One region of the Solibacillus sp. FSL K6-1523 genome, then DNA from elsewhere that is predicted to be linked to it. Evidence: a T-box and tRNA genes for the amino acid it is inferred to sense, from the RefSeq annotation. Region 1 holds a T-box; the other regions hold tRNA genes.
The links. A T-box is a leader RNA that pairs with one kind of tRNA and senses whether it is charged. The one in region 1 lies ahead of MHI10_RS14805 (valine--tRNA ligase), so its partner is inferred to be a tRNA-Val.

Region 1 (4,194 bases):
AACCCCGTTACCTAGGGATTTACTCATTTTGCGTCCTTCTTCATCACGTACTAAACCGTGAATTAATACATCTTTAAATGGACGCTCGCCTGTAAATTCCTTCCCTTGGAAAATCATACGGCTAACCCAGAAGAAAATAATGTCATAGCCCGTTACTAACGTGCTAGTTGGGTAATAACGTTTGAATAATTCACTGTCTTCATTTGGCCAATCCATCGTTGAAAACGGCCATAAAGCAGATGAGAACCATGTATCGAGTACATCTTCATCTTGCGTCCAGTTTTCAGCATCTGCTGGTGCTTCTTTACCTACATATACTTCGCCTGTTTCATTATGATACCAAGCTGGAATTTGATGTCCCCACCAAAGTTGACGAGAAATACACCAGTCATGAATGTTTTCCATCCAACGATTATACGTATTTTCAAAGCGGTTTGGCACGAAGTTTACTTTTTCGTCCTCATTTGCTTGCATTGCTAACGCATCTTCTGCTAATGGCCCCATTTTCACGAACCATTGTTTCGATAAATATGGCTCTACTACAGCATTTGTACGCTCTGAGTGACCTACTTGATGTACATGCGTTTCGATTTCAACTAATACGCCTGCTTCTTGTAAATCCGCTACGATTTGCTTACGGCATTCAAAACGATCCATACCATTATATTTACCCGCAAGCTCATTCATTGTACCGTCTTCATGCATCACTAAAATTCGTTCTAAGTTATGACGATTACCAACTTCAAAGTCATTCGGGTCATGTGCTGGTGTCATTTTAACAACGCCAGTTCCGAAATCTTTATCAACATAGTCATCCGCTACAATTGGTATTTCGCGTCCAACGATTGGTAAAATAACTGTTTTCCCCACTAGGTGTGCATAGCGCTCATCTTCCGGGTGAACCGCGATACCAGAGTCACCAAGCATCGTTTCTGGACGAGTTGTCGCAACACGTAAAACGCCAGAACCGTCAGCTAATGGGTATTCCATATGGTAAAATGCGCCTTCTACTTCTTTGTGAATTACTTCGATGTCAGATAACGCTGTTTTAGCTGCTGGATCCCAGTTAATAATACGCTCACCGCGGTAAATTAAGCCTTTTTCGTATAATGTTACGAATACTTCATTAACCGCAACATTTAAGCCCTCGTCTAACGTGAAGCGCTCTTTTGAATAATCTAATCCAAGACCTAGTTTTGACCATTGTGCACGGATATGTGAGGCATATTCCTCTTTCCATTCCCATGTTTTTTCTAAGAACTTTTCACGACCAAGGTCATAGCGTGAAATGCCTTCTCCGCGCAATTTTTCTTCTACTTTCGCTTGTGTTGCAATTCCTGCATGGTCCATCCCTGGTAACCATAGCGCATCGTAACCTTGCATGCGTTTCATACGCGTTAAAATATCTTGTAACGTTGTATCCCAAGCGTGACCAAGGTGTAATTTCCCTGTTACGTTTGGCGGTGGAATAACAATTGAGTATGGTTCCTTATCACTTGTTGGATCTGCTTCGAAAAATTTACCTTTTAACCACCATTCATAGCGGCCTGCTTCTGTGGACTGTGGATCATACTTAGTTGGCATTGAAATTTCAGTCATTGTATTCTCTCCTCTATCAATAAAATAATCGATTGTTTCTGAACGTAATTACGTTCAGATTTTGAACAAACAGAAAACTCCCGTCGTCTAAAAAAGGACGAGGGAGTTAAGTCGCGGTACCACCTTTAATTCCGAGCGGCTTAAGACAAGCGTTCGCATTCTTCGTCACTCCTCACTCAGCAATCCTCATGAACCATTAGTTCACTGCGGTTGCTTCGCTTCGTCGTTCCTTGACTGACAAACGCTTTCTTTTAAGCCTTTGTCGTGTCATGCGCTCGCAAAATTTCATTAAGCTTTTCGGCACTTCATTCGATAACGGTGTTTAACCGGACATTAGCTACTCTTCGTTCACTAAGTCAACTCCTAGGCTACCTTCTGCTCGTGCAATGTAGAAACTTTTCAGCTACCGTTTCCTCTCTAACCATCACGCTCAAGCATACTCTTCCTACTCAACGTTTCATTTATATAATTGTATATATTTTACGCTCTTTTCGTTAAAATTTCAAGTACAGGAGTCCATCTGATATACCAAAAATGCAATTCGGATTTAACGATAAAATGTAACACCAATTAAAGCACCTATCACGACAATGATCCACGGCTTCAATTTGAACTTCACAAGCAACACAAATAAAACAATTGCCCAAAATGCATCCATTACATCGCGAACTGTTGACGTGAGAATAGGCGACATAAACGCGGCAATTAAAATACCAATAACTGCTACATTCATTCCAGCTACTGCCCCACGTAACGCTTGATGACTACTAATACTTGACCAAAACGGATACGCTCCAACAATTAATAAAAATGCTGGTAAAAAGATCGCCACTGTCGCAAGCATGGCAATCGGAATGCCACCAATGACCATTCCTAAATAACTAGCAAACGTAAACAATGGCCCTGGTACTGCTTGCGTTAATCCGTATCCTGCTAAAAAGGATTCCGCTGTCACATATGAACCAACGAATTGCGATTCTAGTAATGGTAAAACAACATGTCCACCACCAAAAACAAGTGACCCCGCTAAATAAAACTTTTCAAATAGCACGAGCCATTCCCATTTCAATAATTGGGAAGCAATAGGCAAACCGATTAATAACACCAAAAATGCGGATAAAAATACGGCACCCCATTTTTTCGAAAATACAACGCTAGGAATCGCTTGACCTGGCTGTTTCAAAAACAAAAATCCAATGAATGCACTCCCAATAAGAACACCCACTTGTGAATAGATTGATGTAGCGTAAAGTAATAAAATTGTCGCTAAAATTAACAGCGCATACTGCAAAGGGGTCTTTAATATTTTTTTCCCCATATCCAAAATAGCTTGTGCAACAATCGCTACTGCAACAATTTTCAACCCTTGTAGCCAACCGATACTCATCTCAAAGCGTTCCATTATGTACACAAATACAATCAACATCAAGACTGATGGTAGTGTAAATCCAATGAACGCGGCAATACTACCAGCTACTCCACCTTTTCGTAACCCGATTCCCATACCGACCTGACTTGAAGCAGGACCAGGTAAAAACTGACTTAATGCGACCAAATCTAAATACTCTTCATCCGTCAGCCATTTTTTCTGTTTCACATACATGTGTTGGAAATATCCTAAATGTGCAGCGGGTCCTCCAAACGATGTAACTCCTAATTTCAACGATGTCCAAAAAATATCCAAAAAGTTCCGCAAATTTTCACTCCTAAAAAATTATCTTTATCCACTTATCCTAACTTTACTAAATGTTTCCCATTTATAAAAGGACATTTACAAAACTATCATTTTCTTTACAATAGCTATATATATCAGTATTTCCTCTAAAAAAGGTACAAATAAAAAAGACATCGCTCGCTCAATCGCAAAGCCATGCCTTCCCATTTCTAAAATCCATTACGTCAATTTTTCACTTCATGACCAAGTCTTGCATATACTGATAAAAAGGAGATGATGAAAATGCGTAAAGGTTATAATCCTTACTTACTTCCACCATGGTTACGTAAAACTCGCTTTTTCATAAAAAATTGCATCATCCCCATAACAATTTTCCAAGCTATTCGAACAATATTCGTACCGACAACTGGCGATATTATTTTACTCGTTCTTTTAATCGGTCTCAGTTATTTGCTTATGACTGATTATCTCTAGCTTTTGGAGTGATAACTTGATGTACTTTATACGCCTCAGAAAGATCTCGATAAAAATCATCTGAAGGCACAGTATACATCAATTCTTCCTCCATTTGCTTTGGAGATTCCGCGACTTCATTCACTTCTTTCAGCACCACCGTTTCACTCACTTCACGAGTTTCCGCGACCGCACTCACTACAGGGCTTTCGGCACTGACATTTACTTCTTTCGTTTCTGAAATTGCAGTTACTTCATGTGTTTCTGAAATCGCTGTAACTTCTTCAGTTTCCGTAACCGTTGTCACTTCATGTGTTTCCGAAATTGCAGGCAGTTCTACTTTTTGTTCGATATTTTTCACTACAATTTCTTGATTGTCGATTTTCTCTGCGACATGATCTTCAAATTGACACCGAACATTCCACTTCACTTGACAGCCTCCATCAAATACCGCACTTTGCTCTCCT
Region 2 (4,194 bases), 730 kb from region 1:
AGAATATATTGATGCTGCAAAATATGGATTGAATCGAACGATAGAAGTAGAAGTAAAATAGGTGTGAAAGGAATCAAAAACACTGCTCAAACCGTTATATATAGAATCAGGCTCTTCATAGAAGTCGAGATGCACATCGGAGAAATAGTCGATGCTCCCATCTAATCCCCTACTTCATGTATCTTTGCAAATTTAGGCTTTTAGACAACAAAAAAGAGTCCTCAAATTAATGAGAACTCTTAATACGTCTGCACATAGATACCGATAGTCGGGGTCGAACCGACACTCCTCACGGAACGCGATTTTGAGTCGCGCGCGTCTGCCAATTCCGCCATACCGGCATATCAAAAAAAAGGAATAAAAAAAACCGGAATAACCGATTTAAAGTATATGGAGGCGGCAACCGGATTTGAACCGGTGGTAGAGGTGTTGCAGACCTGTGCCTTACCACTTGGCTATGCCGCCATATATAATTATATTTTTGGAGCGGAAGACGAGGTTCGAACTCGCGACCCCCACCTTGGCAAGGTGGTGTTCTACCACTGAACTACTTCCGCAAAAAAATGGCTGGGGAACCTGGATTCGAACCAGGGCATGACGGAATCAAAATCCGTTGCCTTACCGCTTGGCTATACCCCAATGAAGTAAATTAATATTTTATAAGAAATGGGGCGACTGATGGGAATCGAACCCACGAATGCCTGAACCACAATCAGGTGTGTTAACCACTTCACCACAACCGCCATTATATTATCTTATTTGAAATAAACCTTTAAACTAAATAAAGAATGGGGCGACTGATGGGAATCGAACCCACGAATGCCTGAACCACAATCAGGTGTGTTAACCACTTCACCACAACCGCCATTATATTATTTCGTTTGTTGTTTATTTAATTGGCAGGGGCAGTAGGAATCGAACCCACACTGACGGTTTTGGAGACCGTAGTTCTACCTTTAAACTATGCCCCTGCGATTGAAAATGGTGGTGGGGGACGGATTCGAACCGCCGAACCCTAAGGAGCGGATTTACAGTCCGCCGCGTTTAGCCACTTCGCTACCCCACCTATTAATGGTGCCGGCGAAAGGAGTCGAACCCTCGACCTACTGATTACAAGTCAGTTGCTCTACCAACTGAGCTACACCGGCAAATTACTTTTAAAAAATATGGTGGGTCAGGACGGAATCGAACCGCCGACACTTAGAGCTTCAATCTAATGCTCTACCAACTGAGCTACTGACCCATATTTTATGTATGAAATATAAAATGGCGGTCCCGACCGGGATCGAACCGGCGATCTCCTGCGTGACAGGCAGGCATGTTAACCGCTACACCACGGGACCATTTGGTTGCGGGGACAGGACTTGAACCTGTGACCTTCGGGTTATGAGCCCGACGAGCTACCACTGCTCCACCCCGCGATAATACTATTTTTTTATGGTGGAGGATGACGGGCTCGAACCGCCGACCCTCTGCTTGTAAGGCAGATGCTCTCCCAGCTGAGCTAATCCTCCATGCTGGATAATAAATGTTGAATGGTGACCCGTACGGGATTCGAACCCGTGTTACCGCCGTGAAAGGGCGGTGTCTTAACCGCTTGACCAACGGGCCAATGGAATTATTATAGTCTGGCGGAGAGTAAGGGATTTGAACCCTTGATGCAGTGTTATCCGCATACACGATTTCCAATCGTGCTCCTTCGACCTCTCGGACAACTCTCCAAGAAGAATGGCTCCGAAGGTAGGACTCGAACCTACGACCAACCGGTTAACAGCCGGTTGCTCTACCACTGAGCTACTTCGGAATATTGTTGTGTACGCCTAGCGATGTCCTACTCTCACAGGGGGAAGCCCCCAACTACCATCGGCGCTAAAGAGCTTAACTTCCGTGTTCGGTATGGGAACGGGTGTGACCTCTTTGCCATCATCACTAGACTATTTGAAAGACAATATTCATTATACCATTTACACTTAAAATGTCAAGTGTTATTAGTGATTTTTTATTTTATTCTTTCAAAACTGGATAAACGTTTCATTGAATTGTGCAATAAATTGTGGTTAAGTCCTCGACCGATTAGTATTCGTCAGCTCCATATGTCGCCACACTTCCACCTCGAACCTATCTACCTGATCGTCTTTCAGGGGTCTTACTTACTTGCGTAATGGGAAATCTCATCTTGAGGGGGGCTTCATGCTTAGATGCTTTCAGCACTTATCCCGTCCACACATAGCTACCCAGCGATGCTCTTGGCAGAACAACTGGTACACCAGCGGTGTGTCCATCCCGGTCCTCTCGTACTAAGGACAGCTCCTCTCAAATTTCCTACGCCCACGACGGATAGGGACCGAACTGTCTCACGACGTTCTGAACCCAGCTCGCGTACCGCTTTAATGGGCGAACAGCCCAACCCTTGGGACCGACTACAGCCCCAGGATGCGATGAGCCGACATCGAGGTGCCAAACCTCCCCGTCGATGTGGACTCTTGGGGGAGATAAGCCTGTTATCCCCGGGGTAGCTTTTATCCGTTGAGCGATGGCCCTTCCATGCGGAACCACCGGATCACTAAGCCCGTCTTTCGACCCTGCTCGACTTGTAGGTCTCGCAGTCAAGCTCCCTTATGCCTTTACACTCTACGAATGATTTCCAACCATTCTGAGGGAACCTTTGGGCGCCTCCGTTACTCTTTAGGAGGCGACCGCCCCAGTCAAACTGTCCGCCTGACACTGTCTCCTACCCCGCTAAGGGGCATGGGTTAGAAGTTCAATACAACCAGGGTAGTATCCCACTGACGCCTCCTTCGAAGCTGGCGCTCCGAGATCTCTGGCTCCTACCTATCCTGTACAAGTTGTACCAAAATTCAATATCAGGCTACAGTAAAGCTCCACGGGGTCTTTCCGTCCTGTCGCGGGTAACCTGCATCTTCACAGGTACTATAATTTCACCGAGTCTCTCGTTGAGACAGTGCCCAGATCGTTACGCCTTTCGTGCGGGTCGGAACTTACCCGACAAGGAATTTCGCTACCTTAGGACCGTTATAGTTACGGCCGCCGTTTACTGGGGCTTCAATTCGTAGCTTCGCTTGCGCTAACCACTCCTCTTAACCTTCCAGCACCGGGCAGGCGTCAGCCCCTATACTTCACCTTACGGTTTTGCAGAGACCTGTGTTTTTGCTAAACAGTCGCCTGGGCCTATTCACTGCGGCTCTCATGCGCTTGCACGCTCAAGAGCACCCCTTCTCCCGAAGTTACGGGGTCATTTTGCCGAGTTCCTTAACGAGAGTTCTCTCGCACACCTTAGGATTCTCTCCTCGACTACCTGTGTCGGTTTGCGGTACGGGCACCTCTCACCTCGATAGAGGCTTTTCTTGGCAGTGTGAAATCAGGAACTTCGTCCATACGGACTCGTCATCACAGCTCAACGTATTAGTGTGCGGATTTGCCTACACACACGCCTTACTGCTTGAACAGAGACAACCAACGCTCTGCTTACCCTATCCTACTGCGTCCCCCCATTTCTCAAACGGTGAGGAGGTGGTACAGGAATATCAACCTGTTGTCCATCGCCTACGCCTATCGGCCTCGGCTTAGGTCCCGACTAACCCTGAGCGGACGAGCCTTCCTCAGGAAACCTTAGTCATACGGTGGACGGGATTCTCACCCGTCTTTCGCTACTCATACCGGCATTCTCACTTCTAAGCGCTCCACCAGTCCTTCCGGTCTGACTTCAACGCCCTTAGAACGCTCTCCTACCACGCATCCATACGGATGCATCCACAGCTTCGGTGAATCGTTTAGCCCCGATAAATTTTCGGCGCAGCGTCACTCGACCAGTGAGCTATTACGCACTCTTTAAATGATGGCTGCTTCTGAGCCAACATCCTGGTTGTCTAAGCAACGCCACATCCTTTTCCACTTAACGATTACTTTGGGACCTTAGCTGGTGGTCTGGGCTGTTTCCCTCTTGACTACGGATCTTATCACTCGCAGTCTGACTCCCGTGTATAAATATCTGGCATTCGGAGTTTGTCTGAATTCGGTAAAGCGAGATGCCCCCCTAGTCCAAACAGTGCTCTACCTCCAGTATTCTCAATCACGAGGCTAGCCCTAAAGCTATTTCGGAGAGAACCAGCTATCTCCAGGTTCGATTGGAATTTCTCCGCTACCCACACCTCATCCCCGCACTTTTCAACGTAC
Region 3 (4,194 bases), 350 kb from region 1:
GGCCTTTATAGCCGAAATGATACAGTTACTAACTAAGCGACTCCTTCGTTTAGAAGCACTACCTCATTTTATTCCAAATAGAACTGAGCGATTTACTTCCAATACGCACTAAGCTATTTCTATAAAATTCGCAAAAAGCGCTAGACACGTATGTAACGTATCTAGCGCTTTTCGATTATGTATGATGACCCGTACGGGATTCGAACCCGTGTTACCGCCGTGAAAGGGCGGTGTCTTAACCGCTTGACCAACGGGCCTAATTCTATGGCGGAGAAGGAGGGATTCGAACCCTCGCACCGCTTACGCGATCTACACCCTTAGCAGGGGCGCCCCTTGAGCCACTTGGGTACTTCCCCATAGAATAAAAATGGCTCCGAAGGTAGGACTCGAACCTACGACCAACCGGTTAACAGCCGGTTGCTCTACCACTGAGCTACTTCGGAATAATTATGATGTTTTAATGGTGGGCCTAAATGGACTCGAACCATCGACCTCACGCTTATCAGGCGTGCGCTCTAACCAGCTGAGCTATAGGCCCTTTAAATAAATGGAGCGGGTGAAGAGAATCGAACTCTCATCATCAGCTTGGAAGGCTGAGGTTTTACCACTAAACTACACCCGCAATTATGGTGGGTCAGGACGGAATCGAACCGCCGACACTTAGAGCTTCAATCTAATGCTCTACCAACTGAGCTACTGACCCATAATGCTTTTCCATAAATATATAAATGGCGGTCCCGACCGGGATCGAACCGGCGATCTCCTGCGTGACAGGCAGGCATGTTAACCGCTACACCACGGGACCATTTTGGTTGCGGGGACAGGACTTGAACCTGTGACCTTCGGGTTATGAGCCCGACGAGCTACCACTGCTCCACCCCGCGATAATACTATTTTTTTCAGTCTTTTGTACACCAATATTTAAAAATGGAGGAGGTAGAGGGATTCGAACCCCCGCGCGGTGTTACCCGCCTGTCGGTTTTCAAGACCGATCCCTTCAGCCGAACTTGGGTATACCTCCATGTTACATTCAATTTACTGGTGGACCTTACAGGACTCGAACCTGTGACCGGACGGTTATGAGCCGTCTGCTCTAACCAACTGAGCTAAAGGTCCTTTAAGATGGCGGCGGAGGGAGTCGAACCCACGACCTTTCGGGTATGAACCGAATGCTCTAGCCAGCTGAGCTACACCGCCAGGATCTTTATATGGTTAAAATTGTTTTGGTGGAGCCTAGCGGGATCGAACCGCTGACCTCCTGCGTGCAAGGCAGGCGCTCTCCCAGCTGAGCTAAGGCCCCATAAAATGGTCGGAATGACAGGATTCGAACCTACGACCCCTTGGTCCCAAACCAAGTGCTCTACCAAGCTGAGCTACATTCCGAAAAATATCATTTAAATTATATGGCGCGCCCGGCAGGAGTCGAACCCACAACCTTCTGATCCGTAGTCAGACGCTCTATCCAATTGAGCTACGGGCGCATAAATATTTGTTTAAAAGAAAATGGTGCCGAGGGCCGGAATCGAACCGGCACGATGATCACTCACCGCAGGATTTTAAGTCCTGTGCGTCTGCCAGTTCCGCCACCCCGGCATATGTTGGAGCGGAAGACGAGGTTCGAACTCGCGACCCCCACCTTGGCAAGGTGGTGTTCTACCACTGAACTACTTCCGCATATGCTTAAGAATTTTTATTCTGACAAGTTATTTAATTTAATGGTGCGGGTGAAGGGAGTCGAACCCCCACGCCTCGCGGCGCTAGATCCTAAGTCTAGTGCGTCTGCCAGTTCCGCCACACCCGCAGCAGACATATATAAAACTGGTGAGCCATGCAGGATTCGAACCTACGACCCTCTGATTAAAAGTCAGATGCTCTACCAACTGAGCTAATGGCTCTCTTAATGGTGCCGGCGAAAGGAGTCGAACCCTCGACCTACTGATTACAAGTCAGTTGCTCTACCAACTGAGCTACACCGGCATTTAGAAATGGTGGAGGATGACGGGCTCGAACCGCCGACCCTCTGCTTGTAAGGCAGATGCTCTCCCAGCTGAGCTAATCCTCCATGGGACATTAATAATTACTTATTAACGTTATGTCCTATTTGTTAAGGACAAGACTTATAATATCAAGCTTTTAACTGAAATGCAATAGTTTTTTAGAACTTTTTTAAAAAAAGTTTATTTTTTTCTAAAACTACTAATTAATAGCGGAACTATTTACTAAAAGTGATTTATTAAGCATAACGAAAGTTTAATACGATTACAATTATTTTTCAACTACTGTTTACAAATATTTTACTTATTAATCTATTTCCATCCGAAATTTACATATTATTGTATGAATCATGTTTATTTCGCAACTTTAATCACCATTTTTATTCGTCATAAATTTCTTAAGTTTTTTAACTTAATCCAGCATTTATCCCCCACTTCTCTAAGTGGGGAATAAATGCCCAATAGGAAATTCTATTCAGTGGGGAGTCAAACCCCGGCTTAATTGGGGAACAAAGGCGTTGCCACAAGACATGGTGGTTTTACCCTATGTTCCTTACTCGTTGGAGTCGCCTCCTCTTCATTCCAATCAACTTGCATTCTTGTTAAGGTTTACCATTAAATAATCAACTAAAATTTATCTGTAAAAATGCAGTCCCGTTTTTTCCACAACACGTTTCACTTCCCCCATCCTTTCCGCATACATCGTATAACCAATGATTTCAGATAAAATAAGTGTCATCTCTTTATTTATGCGTTCTCCATAAATAGCCGATGCCAATTGAAGGATCGTTTCATTTCCTTCTGTAACTTTTTTCGTTAAACGATTTAATTTATATTCAATACGCGCCAAATTTTTTTGTATAATTTCAGGTAAATCTGAAAAAACTTGCTGATGCCCTGCAAAAACAGTGCGAACATCATACTTCAAACAAAGTTCAAGTGAATTTTTGTATTGCATAACAGTCGGCAATAGTTGCCCTTCGTCGTCATGGTCGATTAATGCATTGGTCGTTCCTTTATACATCACTAAATCCCCTACAAATAACCATTTCGCCTGTTGATCATAAAACATAATCGAGTCTGGTGAATGCCCAGGCACAGCGATGACTTGTAAATCATCGAGCATATCATGATGATCAAGTGCCGTAATTGTTCCTTTAATTTTTAACTGATTACTATTTTTCATTGTTTGCTGCATTTTTAGAAGTCTTTGCTGTGCTACTTCTTCACATCCATATTGCTTATATAACCGTTCAAAAAACGTTTTCTTCTGAATCTGATATTCTTCCGTAAAATAAAGGCGTGGCAGTGCTAGCGTATATGCATAAACAGGAATTTGATGTTGTTGAATTATATAATTAACTAAGCCAATGTGATCCTCATGATGATGGGTTAATAAAATTTGATCGATATCTCCAATTTGAAACCCGTAAGCAGCTAATTGCGCCTCAAAAAAATTACGGTATTCCGGTATATCCAGCCCTGCATCGATCAATGTAAGCTTAGATCCGTGCTTATACAAATAACAATTTATACTACTCAACTGACCATAATTCATTTCAAAAATAATCGGATATACTTGCTTTTCCTCACTTATGTAAACCGTTTGCATATTCAAACCTACTTTCTTAGTTTTAGTTATCTATCAGAGACCATTTCCTCAACACAATTACAAGTATATTCCAAAATCTTTATTCATACTATTCATCGGAATTAAGTCAGTAGAATTTCGTATTTAACAATGCACGGTATTAATTGATACATTTCTTAGTTAATCTGCCGTCATACAAAGATAGAGCCAAGTTATTTGTACTCAATAATAACCAATTGAACTACTCCCACCTACGCTATCGCTTAGAGAAGGGAGATTCTTGGCTGAAATCTCTATTAGATGGAGAATTCACCGAGCTAGCCCCGTAGTCCCTACGGTTTGAAGCCTTAATGCTTCTTGTAGAATATTGATGCTTGCGTTAAGATCTCGGTCATGTTGCGTATGACAGTTTGGACACGTCCATGTTCGGATAGCGAGATTCTTTACGTCTTTATGTTGATAGCCACAATGTGAACAGAGCTGGCTGGAGGCAAATGTTTTACCTACTCGAATCACCTGTTTGCCGTGCCATTGTGCTTTGTACTCGAGCATATACGCGAATTCTGACCAGCTCGCATCACTAATGACCTTGGCAAGTTGGGGATTCTT
Region 4 (4,194 bases), 2.8 Mb from region 1:
AAGCTGTGGATGCATCCGTATGGATGCGTGGTAGGAGAGCGTTCTAAGGGCGTTGAAGTCAGACCGGAAGGACTGGTGGAGCGCTTAGAAGTGAGAATGCCGGTATGAGTAGCGAAAGACGGGTGAGAATCCCGTCCACCGTATGACTAAGGTTTCCTGAGGAAGGCTCGTCCGCTCAGGGTTAGTCGGGACCTAAGCCGAGGCCGATAGGCGTAGGCGATGGACAACAGGTTGATATTCCTGTACCACCTCCTCACCGTTTGAGAAATGGGGGGACGCAGTAGGATAGGGTAAGCAGAGCGTTGGTTGTCTCTGTTCAAGCAGTAAGGCGTGTGTGTAGGCAAATCCGCACACTAATACGTTGAGCTGTGATGACGAGTCCGTATGGACGAAGTTCCTGATTTCACACTGCCAAGAAAAGCCTCTATCGAGGTGAGAGGTGCCCGTACCGCAAACCGACACAGGTAGTCGAGGAGAGAATCCTAAGGTGTGCGAGAGAACTCTCGTTAAGGAACTCGGCAAAATGACCCCGTAACTTCGGGAGAAGGGGTGCTCTTGAGCGTGCAAGCGCATGAGAGCCGCAGTGAATAGGCCCAGGCGACTGTTTAGCAAAAACACAGGTCTCTGCAAAACCGTAAGGTGAAGTATAGGGGCTGACGCCTGCCCGGTGCTGGAAGGTTAAGAGGAGTGGTTAGCGCAAGCGAAGCTACGAATTGAAGCCCCAGTAAACGGCGGCCGTAACTATAACGGTCCTAAGGTAGCGAAATTCCTTGTCGGGTAAGTTCCGACCCGCACGAAAGGCGTAACGATCTGGGCACTGTCTCAACGAGAGACTCGGTGAAATTATAGTACCTGTGAAGATGCAGGTTACCCGCGACAGGACGGAAAGACCCCGTGGAGCTTTACTGTAGCCTGATATTGAATTTTGGTACAACTTGTACAGGATAGGTAGGAGCCAGAGATCTCGGAGCGCCAGCTTCGAAGGAGGCGTCAGTGGGATACTACCCTGGTTGTATTGAACTTCTAACCCATGCCCCTTAGCGGGGTAGGAGACAGTGTCAGGCGGACAGTTTGACTGGGGCGGTCGCCTCCTAAAGAGTAACGGAGGCGCCCAAAGGTTCCCTCAGAATGGTTGGAAATCATTCGTAGAGTGTAAAGGCATAAGGGAGCTTGACTGCGAGACCTACAAGTCGAGCAGGGTCGAAAGACGGGCTTAGTGATCCGGTGGTTCCGCATGGAAGGGCCATCGCTCAACGGATAAAAGCTACCCCGGGGATAACAGGCTTATCTCCCCCAAGAGTCCACATCGACGGGGAGGTTTGGCACCTCGATGTCGGCTCATCGCATCCTGGGGCTGTAGTCGGTCCCAAGGGTTGGGCTGTTCGCCCATTAAAGCGGTACGCGAGCTGGGTTCAGAACGTCGTGAGACAGTTCGGTCCCTATCCGTCGTGGGCGTAGGAAATTTGAGAGGAGCTGTCCTTAGTACGAGAGGACCGGGATGGACACACCGCTGGTGTACCAGTTGTTCTGCCAAGAGCATCGCTGGGTAGCTATGTGTGGACGGGATAAGTGCTGAAAGCATCTAAGCATGAAGCCCCCCTCAAGATGAGATTTCCCATTACGCAAGTAAGTAAGACCCCTGAAAGACGATCAGGTAGATAGGTTCGAGGTGGAAGTGTGGCGACATATGGAGCTGACGAATACTAATCGGTCGAGGACTTAACCACAATTTATTGCACAATTTCAATGAAACGTTTATCCAGTTTTGAAAGAATAATCTTTCTAACCTTAGGGTTTCAAGACACAAGCTAGTCAAGGAAACAACTGAGCGAATGAAGGAGCTTACTTAAGTACGTGACTGATTGAGCGAAGGCGGTTGACGCAGGATAGCGCCGTGTATTGGAAGCCGAATAAGTGAAGTGATGATGGCAAAGAGGTCACACCCGTTCCCATACCGAACACGGAAGTTAAGCTCTTTAGCGCCGATGGTAGTTGGGGGCTTCCCCCTGTGAGAGTAGGACATCGCTTCGCAAATAATGGAGGATTAGCTCAGCTGGGAGAGCATCTGCCTTACAAGCAGAGGGTCGGCGGTTCGAGCCCGTCATCCTCCACCATTTCTAAACGCCGGTGTAGCTCAGTTGGTAGAGCAACTGACTTGTAATCAGTAGGTCGAGGGTTCGACTCCTTTCGCCGGCACCATTTAGAGAGCCATTAGCTCAGTTGGTAGAGCATCTGACTTTTAATCAGAGGGTCGTAGGTTCGAATCCTGCATGGCTCACCAGTTAATTTAATACATTGTCAGAATAAAAATTCTTAAGCATATGCGGAAGTAGTTCAGTGGTAGAACACCACCTTGCCAAGGTGGGGGTCGCGAGTTCGAACCTCGTCTTCCGCTCCAACATATGCCGGGGTGGCGGAACTGGCAGACGCACAGGACTTAAAATCCTGCGGTGAGTGATCATCGTGCCGGTTCGATTCCGGCCCTCGGCACCATTTTCTTTAAAAAAATAATTATGCGCCCGTAGCTCAATTGGATAGAGCGTCTGACTACGGATCAGAAGGTTGTGGGTTCGACTCCTGCCGGGCGCGCCATTATAAATTTAATTGACATGTTCGGAATGTAGCTCAGCTTGGTAGAGCACTTGGTTTGGGACCAAGGGGTCGTAGGTTCGAATCCTGTCATTCCGACCATTATTATATGGGGCCTTAGCTCAGCTGGGAGAGCGCCTGCCTTGCACGCAGGAGGTCAGCGGTTCGATCCCGCTAGGCTCCACCATATTTTACTTCGGAGGTATACCCAAGTTCGGCTGAAGGGATCGGTCTTGAAAACCGACAGGCGGGTAACACCGCGCGGGGGTTCGAATCCCTCTACCTCCTCCATTTTTTTAAAAGTAATAATTTTTAACAGAATAAAGTAATATTGTCGCGGGGTGGAGCAGTGGTAGCTCGTCGGGCTCATAACCCGAAGGTCACAGGTTCAAGTCCTGTCCCCGCAACCAAATGGTCCCGTGGTGTAGCGGTTAACATGCCTGCCTGTCACGCAGGAGATCGCCGGTTCGATCCCGGTCGGGACCGCCATTTTTTTATGGGTCAGTAGCTCAGTTGGTAGAGCATTAGATTGAAGCTCTAAGTGTCGGCGGTTCGATTCCGTCCTGACCCATCTTTTTTAAAAAATTGGGGCCTATAGCTCAGCTGGTTAGAGCGCACGCCTGATAAGCGTGAGGTCGATGGTTCGAGTCCATTTAGGCCCACCATATTTTTCCGAAGTAGCTCAGTGGTAGAGCAACCGGCTGTTAACCGGTTGGTCGTAGGTTCGAGTCCTACCTTCGGAGCCATGGCCCGTTGGTCAAGCGGTTAAGACACCGCCCTTTCACGGCGGTAACACGGGTTCGAATCCCGTACGGGTCATATAAAACATATTTATGTGGAAAAGCTATATATAAACTCAAATTATGAGTTTATATATAGCTTTTTTTGTTGTGATTAAACGTAAATGTTCGAAATGACGAAAATGCTCCGCCAATAGTGATTGATCTTGAATTTAGTAAATTTGCTGCGAAGATAAATACAATTTTAGATATTGGTATGTATGGAGATGAGGAAAATAGATATTAGTGTACTTGATGTATAAAAAAATCAGTGAGGGCTTTTAAATGTAGTCCTCACTGATTACAATTTTATTTTAATTTTAATATGCCATTGAAGTTGGTTTCGCGTTGACGGGAGCCGTCGCAATCGTGTTCAATCGTTTTAATCGTATTATTGTTTAGCTTTTGAAACTCAATGACACAGCGTTCACCAGCGATAGTTTCAGATAGCATCGCTTTTTTATTGGAGATCACGGTTGCGTAACCTTGCACAAATCCTGTGGCATAGCCATCATACGTTTCATATTCTACATAAAAATCCTTTTTAGAGGTAAAGGAAATCGTCAAATCACGAAGGCTTGAATCGGCTTCTCCACGTCCGTATTTATAATAATAGAAGTAGTTGCCATCCCAAGAGTTTTCTTTTGATACGGTTGACCAATCTTTACCGATTCGCAAGGAAGCATCCACTGTTTTGCGTGCAGCATTGGCTCTTACGTTTAGTGGGAGGTTGTCTAAATTTTCATAGCTACTTTCTGCATCTTCAGAAATATAAAAGTAGTTTTTGTTTTGTAAATTATGGAAAAATGCAACAACTTGTGCACGT

Region 2: it has a tRNA-Val gene. The T-box ahead of MHI10_RS14805 (valine--tRNA ligase) is inferred to sense a tRNA for this amino acid. The anticodon was not compared.
Region 3: it has a tRNA-Val gene. The T-box ahead of MHI10_RS14805 (valine--tRNA ligase) is inferred to sense a tRNA for this amino acid. The anticodon was not compared.
Region 4: it has a tRNA-Val gene. The T-box ahead of MHI10_RS14805 (valine--tRNA ligase) is inferred to sense a tRNA for this amino acid. The anticodon was not compared.

Annotation. Positions count from the first base shown of each region.
Region 1 covers NZ_JBBOSU010000001.1:3,057,013-3,061,206, forward strand. Annotated here, with positions in the region: gene MHI10_RS14805 (valine--tRNA ligase) at 1-1,599, opposite strand, end outside; T-box leader at 1,690-2,061, opposite strand; gene chrA (chromate efflux transporter) at 2,147-3,295, opposite strand; gene MHI10_RS14815 (hypothetical protein) at 3,557-3,748, shown strand; gene MHI10_RS14820 (hypothetical protein) at 3,729-4,194, opposite strand, start outside.
Region 2 covers NZ_JBBOSU010000001.1:3,784,484-3,788,677, forward strand. Annotated here, with positions in the region: gene MHI10_RS18200 (alpha/beta hydrolase) at 1-61, shown strand, start outside; tRNA gene MHI10_RS18205 (tRNA-Leu) at 260-341, opposite strand; tRNA gene MHI10_RS18210 (tRNA-Cys) at 392-465, opposite strand; tRNA gene MHI10_RS18215 (tRNA-Gly) at 483-557, opposite strand; tRNA gene MHI10_RS18220 (tRNA-Gln) at 565-639, opposite strand; tRNA gene MHI10_RS18225 (tRNA-His) at 668-743, opposite strand; tRNA gene MHI10_RS18230 (tRNA-His) at 790-865, opposite strand; tRNA gene MHI10_RS18235 (tRNA-Trp) at 898-971, opposite strand; tRNA gene MHI10_RS18240 (tRNA-Tyr) at 983-1,066, opposite strand; tRNA gene MHI10_RS18245 (tRNA-Thr) at 1,073-1,148, opposite strand; tRNA gene MHI10_RS18250 (tRNA-Phe) at 1,168-1,243, opposite strand; tRNA gene MHI10_RS18255 (tRNA-Asp) at 1,268-1,343, opposite strand; tRNA gene MHI10_RS18260 (tRNA-Met) at 1,347-1,421, opposite strand; tRNA gene MHI10_RS18265 (tRNA-Val) at 1,439-1,514, opposite strand; tRNA gene MHI10_RS18270 (tRNA-Glu) at 1,537-1,611, opposite strand; tRNA gene MHI10_RS18275 (tRNA-Ser) at 1,630-1,721, opposite strand; tRNA gene MHI10_RS18280 (tRNA-Asn) at 1,730-1,804, opposite strand; rRNA gene rrf (5S ribosomal RNA) at 1,819-1,934, opposite strand; rRNA gene MHI10_RS18290 (23S ribosomal RNA) at 2,054-4,194, opposite strand, start outside.
Region 3 covers NZ_JBBOSU010000001.1:3,402,565-3,406,758, forward strand. Annotated here, with positions in the region: tRNA gene MHI10_RS16345 (tRNA-Glu) at 186-257, opposite strand; tRNA gene MHI10_RS16350 (tRNA-Ser) at 266-356, opposite strand; tRNA gene MHI10_RS16355 (tRNA-Asn) at 369-443, opposite strand; tRNA gene MHI10_RS16360 (tRNA-Ile) at 462-538, opposite strand; tRNA gene MHI10_RS16365 (tRNA-Gly) at 549-622, opposite strand; tRNA gene MHI10_RS16370 (tRNA-Phe) at 628-703, opposite strand; tRNA gene MHI10_RS16375 (tRNA-Asp) at 730-805, opposite strand; tRNA gene MHI10_RS16380 (tRNA-Met) at 810-884, opposite strand; tRNA gene MHI10_RS16385 (tRNA-Ser) at 929-1,021, opposite strand; tRNA gene MHI10_RS16390 (tRNA-Ile) at 1,040-1,116, opposite strand; tRNA gene MHI10_RS16395 (tRNA-Met) at 1,124-1,197, opposite strand; tRNA gene MHI10_RS16400 (tRNA-Ala) at 1,225-1,300, opposite strand; tRNA gene MHI10_RS16405 (tRNA-Pro) at 1,307-1,383, opposite strand; tRNA gene MHI10_RS16410 (tRNA-Arg) at 1,405-1,481, opposite strand; tRNA gene MHI10_RS16415 (tRNA-Leu) at 1,505-1,593, opposite strand; tRNA gene MHI10_RS16420 (tRNA-Gly) at 1,600-1,674, opposite strand; tRNA gene MHI10_RS16425 (tRNA-Leu) at 1,717-1,801, opposite strand; tRNA gene MHI10_RS16430 (tRNA-Lys) at 1,820-1,895, opposite strand; tRNA gene MHI10_RS16435 (tRNA-Thr) at 1,902-1,977, opposite strand; tRNA gene MHI10_RS16440 (tRNA-Val) at 1,987-2,062, opposite strand; gene MHI10_RS16445 (MBL fold metallo-hydrolase) at 2,629-3,606, opposite strand; gene tnpB (IS200/IS605 family element RNA-guided endonuclease TnpB) at 3,895-4,194, opposite strand, start outside.
Region 4 covers NZ_JBBOSU010000001.1:304,536-308,729, forward strand. Annotated here, with positions in the region: rRNA gene MHI10_RS01480 (23S ribosomal RNA) at 1-1,727, shown strand, start outside; rRNA gene rrf (5S ribosomal RNA) at 1,916-2,031, shown strand; tRNA gene MHI10_RS01490 (tRNA-Val) at 2,039-2,114, shown strand; tRNA gene MHI10_RS01495 (tRNA-Thr) at 2,124-2,199, shown strand; tRNA gene MHI10_RS01500 (tRNA-Lys) at 2,206-2,281, shown strand; tRNA gene MHI10_RS01505 (tRNA-Gly) at 2,324-2,398, shown strand; tRNA gene MHI10_RS01510 (tRNA-Leu) at 2,405-2,493, shown strand; tRNA gene MHI10_RS01515 (tRNA-Arg) at 2,516-2,592, shown strand; tRNA gene MHI10_RS01520 (tRNA-Pro) at 2,615-2,691, shown strand; tRNA gene MHI10_RS01525 (tRNA-Ala) at 2,701-2,776, shown strand; tRNA gene MHI10_RS01530 (tRNA-Ser) at 2,788-2,880, shown strand; tRNA gene MHI10_RS01535 (tRNA-Met) at 2,925-2,999, shown strand; tRNA gene MHI10_RS01540 (tRNA-Asp) at 3,003-3,078, shown strand; tRNA gene MHI10_RS01545 (tRNA-Phe) at 3,088-3,160, shown strand; tRNA gene MHI10_RS01550 (tRNA-Ile) at 3,178-3,254, shown strand; tRNA gene MHI10_RS01555 (tRNA-Asn) at 3,261-3,335, shown strand; tRNA gene MHI10_RS01560 (tRNA-Glu) at 3,337-3,408, shown strand; gene MHI10_RS01565 (S-layer homology domain-containing protein) at 3,678-4,194, opposite strand, start outside.